2 regions of the Leucobacter sp. CX87 genome follow, and region 1 is predicted to be linked to the other one. Evidence: predicted binding sites of a transcription regulator. Region 1 holds the regulator's gene; the other holds the start of a gene.
The links. Region 1 encodes LexA, which represses DNA repair genes until DNA is damaged. Its sites were predicted from a motif close to TCGAACANNTGTTCGA; they were not measured.

Region 1 (2,391 bases):
TCACCGGATCCCGCCCAACCCTCGCCCGATTCTCGTTCGAGGTGTTTCCCGCCCGCACGCCGTCGGCGGCGCTCGCGCTCGGCCACGCGGTGCAGCACCTCTCGGCGGCCGAGCCCGACTTCATCTCGGTGACGTACGGCGCGAACGGGACGAACCGAGACGCCACGCTGGAGCTGTTGCAGTACCTGCGCCGGCACACCGACGCGTTGCCGCTCGCGCACCTCACGACCGTGGGGGACGACCGGGACGAGCTACGGCGTCAGATCAACGCCTTCATGGACTCGGGCATTCACGACTTCTTGGCGCTGCGGGGCGACCCGCCGGCGGGCCAGAGCGAGGCGGACGTTGCCTCCGCAATCTCGGCGGCCGAGCTCACCGCCCTTGTCACGCAGGTGCGTTCCGAACGCCCGGCGTTTACGAGCGTGGGGCGCACCGCCGTGGCGGCGTACCCCAACGGGCACCCGTCGACGCGGTCGCGTTCGGCCGACCTCGACTGGCTCGTCGCGAAGCAGGAGGCGGGGGCGTCGCTCGCGATCACGCAGCTGTTCTTCCATGCGGAGGAATACCTGGGCTTCGTCGACGAGGCGCGCGCGGCCGGGCTGACGATCCCGGTGCTGCCGGGGCTGATGCCGGTGTCGACGTCGGCGCAGCTGCGTCGTGTGGCTCAGCTCGCCGGACGACCGGCGCCGGCAACGCTCGAGCGTGCGCTGGAAGAGGCGGGCGGGTACGCCCCCGAGCTCGGGGTCGAGTTCACGCTCGCGCTTTCCCGCGAGCTTTTGGCGGGCGGCGCTCCCTCGATCCACCTGTACACCTTCAACCGGCACGAGCAGGTGCTCGCGGTGCTGCGAGAGCTCGGGCTGCTGACCCCTGACCCGGTGCGGGCCTAGACCGAGCGGAAGACCGCTACGACCTTGCCGAGAATGTCGGCGTGGTCGCCCAGGATGGGTTCGAACGCGCTGTTGCGCGGGAGCAGCCAGGTGTGGCCGTCGCGCTGCCGGAAGACCTTGACGGTGGCTTCCTCGTCGAGCATCGCGGCGACGATGTCGCCGTTCTCGGCGGTGTTCTGCTGGCGGATCACCACGTAGTCGCCGTCGCAGATCGCCGCATCGATCATCGAGTCTCCGACGACGCGGAGCATGAAGAGCTGACCGCCGCCGACGATTTGGCGGGGGAGCGGCACGAGCTCCTCGACCTGCTGCTCGGCCGTGATCGGAATGCCGGCGGCGATTCTGCCGACGAGGGGAACCAGGCGAGCTTCACCGGTCTCGGGGCCGTTCTCGGCCTCGCGGGCGCTGCGGCTTTCGGCGAGTTCGACCAGCACCTCGAGCGCGCGCGGTCGGTTTGGGTCGCGGCGAATGTAGCCGCCGAGCTCAAGGTTGCCGAGCTGGTGGGTCACGCTCGACAGTGACGCGAGGCCGACCGCGTCGCCGATCTCGCGCATGCTCGGCGGATAGCCGCGGCTCTCGACCGAGCGCGAGATGAACTCGAGAATCGCCCGCTGCTTCTCGGAAAGCGGCTTACCGCGGCCATTCGACCGGGTGGAGGAGCTGGCCATAGTGCAGTCCTTTCGGGCGGAACCACCGCGCAAACGTCAATGTCGGTGGTCCGTGGTTCAGTGAGCTCGTGTTCGAAACACTAGCCCCAATGTTCGAGCAAAAACAAACATCTGTTCGAGTGTCGCAAGGAATATATCGTCACGATGTTCGAATTTGAGCTTGCGAAATCGTTTGTTCGAAGATACATTCGAAACAAATGTTCGCATCGAACTGGTGCGGAGCGTCTCGAACGTACTGATCGAGGAGGAACAATGTCTGTCATCTCACTGCCCGTGTCGGGCATGTCGGCGTCATCAGCCACCGCCCGCACCCGGCTGCGGATTACCCGCCGCGGGCGCATCGTGCTTGCGGCGTTCGTATCGCTGCTCGTCCTCGGCGTCGTCGTGTTCGGCGCGGTCTTCGGCGCAGCTCAGGCCCAGGCGTCGAGCGAGTCGAGCCAGCAGGAGTTCGGCTACCTTGTCGTTCAGCCGGGCGACTCGCTCTGGCAGATTTCGAGCGGGCTCGATCCGAAGGCCGATCCGCGCGACCTGATCTCTGAGATCGTGCGCCTGAACCAGCTGGGGGGCTCCGACGTTGAGGTCGGGCAGACCCTGGCCGTACCGCTGCGGTTCTCCGACAACCCGAGCGTCGTCAAGGGGTCGGGTCTCGTAGACTAGCTGGGTGACCAGCCTGAGTGATCTTCCCCTCCGCGACAACCTGGTGGGCAAGCGCCCCTATGGGGCACCGCAAGACGCCGTGCCCGTGAGCCTGAACGTCAACGAGAACACCCATCCGCTGCCCGAAGAGGTCGTGGCGGACATCGCAGCAGCCCTGGTCGAGGCGGTGCGCGGGGTGA
Region 2 (2,391 bases), on a different contig from region 1:
CTCGCCGTTGGTCGCCTCGCGAATGGCCGAGGTCGCTGTGGGAATGAGATCGTCGACACCGATCTCGTTGACGGTCGTGACCGCCTCCTGGATCGACGAGACGATCAGGCGAATGCCGATCTCACTGATCGCGCCCTCGGCGTCGAGGTAGCGCATGAGCCGCAGCGTCGACCGCTGCGAGTGGTACGGCACGGGGCTCGCACCGGCGTGCGCATCGACGATCAGCAGATGGACAGTGTTCGACCCGACGTCGATGACTCCGAGGCGCATGGCGCTAGTATCCGCCGGTCTCGGCGGCGGTATCAGCGGCACCAGCCCCGCCAGGTTGGTTTGCCCCGGCTGCACCGGCAGGATCCTGCCCACCGCCATCGCCCGCACCGTTCTCGTCAGCCTCGAGCTCGGCAGCGATCGCGGCCGTGCCCGAGAGTCCGAACCGGGTCGCGCCGGCGGCGTAGAGCTCGCGCACTGCGGCGGCCGTGCGCACGCCGCCCGAGGCCTTGACGCCAAGGCGCCCGCCGACGGTGTCGGACATGATGCGGACGGCCGCAACGCTCGCGCCGCCCGCGGGGTGGAAGCCGGTGGAGGTCTTGACGAAGTCCGCTCCCCCGCCCTCGGCGGCGCGGCTCGCCAGGACGATCTCGATGTCCGAGAGCGCCGCGGTCTCGAGAATGACCTTGAGCACGTGCCCCTCGGTCGCGTTGCGCACCGCGCGCACCTCGTCCTGGACCGCGGCGAAGTTGCCGGCGCGCACGAGCCCGAGGTTCACGACCATGTCGATCTCGTCGGCGCCATCCTTCACTGCTCGCGCGGCTTCGAAGGCCTTGACCTCGGCGTGGTGGGCTCCCGAGGGGAAGCCGACGACCGTGACGATCTCGAGCCCGCGCTTGTCGACGGGCAAGAGGGAGGGGCTGATGCAGACGCGCTTGACGCCGAGCTCGCGTGCGGCGTCGAGGAAGGCATCGAGCTGCGCCGGCGTTGTGTCGCTGGCGAGCAGCGTGTGGTCGGCGATGGCCAACAGTTCGTCACGGGTGAGGGCTTCTGCGCCCTGGGTGTGGTCGGTCATCGCTCGATCGCCTCTCGCTTGGTGTTCGCCCAGCTGGTGTCACCTGTGCTGCCGGGGCAGCGCCCGGCGTCGCCCGGCATTTCGCCGAGCAGATGTGCCCAGAATAGAGCAGGTACAGCTGCGGGATCAGGATATCGAGGAAGTTGAGCGGCCTGCCGACTGAGTGGGTTGGTGGCGGCCGTTGAATGCCTTCGCTTTGTCGAAGATATATTCCCTCTTTGTTGCGACTCTCCATCGAAGTTTTCTTCTATTCATGAGAGAATAAGGTATGGCACTCACCGCTTCCGGTGTCGACGACGACACCCCCGAAATCGCCTCGCAGGCGCTGCTCATTCGAGCCGCCGCGGCGCTTTCTGAGGCGGTCGGCGACAGACTGGGGCTCAAGACGGACCGCGAGATCGTTGCGCTCACCCAGCAAGTGGAGGCCTTGGGGCGGCAGGTGGACGCGCTGCGCGTCGAGCTCGCGGGCGAAGTAGACCATCGAGCGCGAAACGACTTCGGCTCGGGCTCCCTCGCGTTCCGGCACGGCTGCCACAACGCGACCGAGCTCCTGCGGCGCCTCGCCCTGGTGTCGGCGGGCACCGCCACGAAGCGGTTCGCGCTCGCCCGTGTGACGCGCGCTCAGCTGGGGCTCTCGGGCAGCACCGTCCCACCGAGGTTTCCCGCGGTCGCGGCAGCGCTTGCCTCGCACACGATTTGCATCGAGAGCGCCGAGATCATCACGCGCGGGCTCGGCGCGCTCCCCGGCCACGTTAATGCCGAGGATGTCTCGCATGCCGAGCAGTGCCTGGTCGCGGCGGCTTGCGGCACGACGCCGCCGGGCGGCCAGGCCGCCGTGTCGGCGGCGCACGCGGACGACATCCGGACGATGTGCCGGCCGTGGGTCGCGGTTCTCGACCAGGACGGCCCCGAACCCCGCTTCGACCAGCAGCAGATGCATCGCTTCATCAGCTTCGGCCACGAGAAGAACGGTCTCGTGCCGATTCGGGGCGCGGTGGCGCCGGAGGTCGCAGCGCTCGTGGGCCGCATGTTCGACGCGATCAATTCGCCGCGCACTCGCGAGGCCGGTGGCCCTACCGCCACTGCCACTGCAACCGCCACCGCCAACGAGGACACCGCTCTCTCCACTCCGCCATCAATTGCCGGCACTCCCGCCCTTGCCGGCGGGAGTTCGGTTCGCTTCGTCCCGGTCGACCCCTCCGACGATTCAGGCGGCGACGCCGAAGACTTCGTACCCGCCGACCGCCGCACACCCGGCCAGCGGCGCCACGACGCGTTCGCCGCGATCGCGCAGGCGGCGAGTCAGCAAGGCAGCATCCCGACGCTGG

Region 2: KOE53_RS10100 (HNH endonuclease signature motif containing protein) is a predicted target of LexA. The motif match lies at 1,263-1,278, and genes of this name have one in related genera.

What each region holds. Positions count from the first base shown of each region.
Region 1 is NZ_JAFIRI010000001.1:571,353-573,743, reverse strand. It holds gene KOE53_RS02750 (methylenetetrahydrofolate reductase) at 1-887, shown strand, start outside; gene lexA (transcriptional repressor LexA) at 884-1,555, opposite strand; gene KOE53_RS02740 (LysM peptidoglycan-binding domain-containing protein) at 1,808-2,212, shown strand; gene KOE53_RS02735 (histidinol-phosphate transaminase) at 2,217-2,391, shown strand, end outside.
Region 2 is NZ_JAFIRI010000006.1:187,068-189,458, forward strand. It holds gene KOE53_RS10090 (Ppx/GppA phosphatase family protein) at 1-270, opposite strand, end outside; gene deoC (deoxyribose-phosphate aldolase) at 275-1,063, opposite strand; gene KOE53_RS10100 (HNH endonuclease signature motif containing protein) at 1,332-2,391, shown strand, end outside.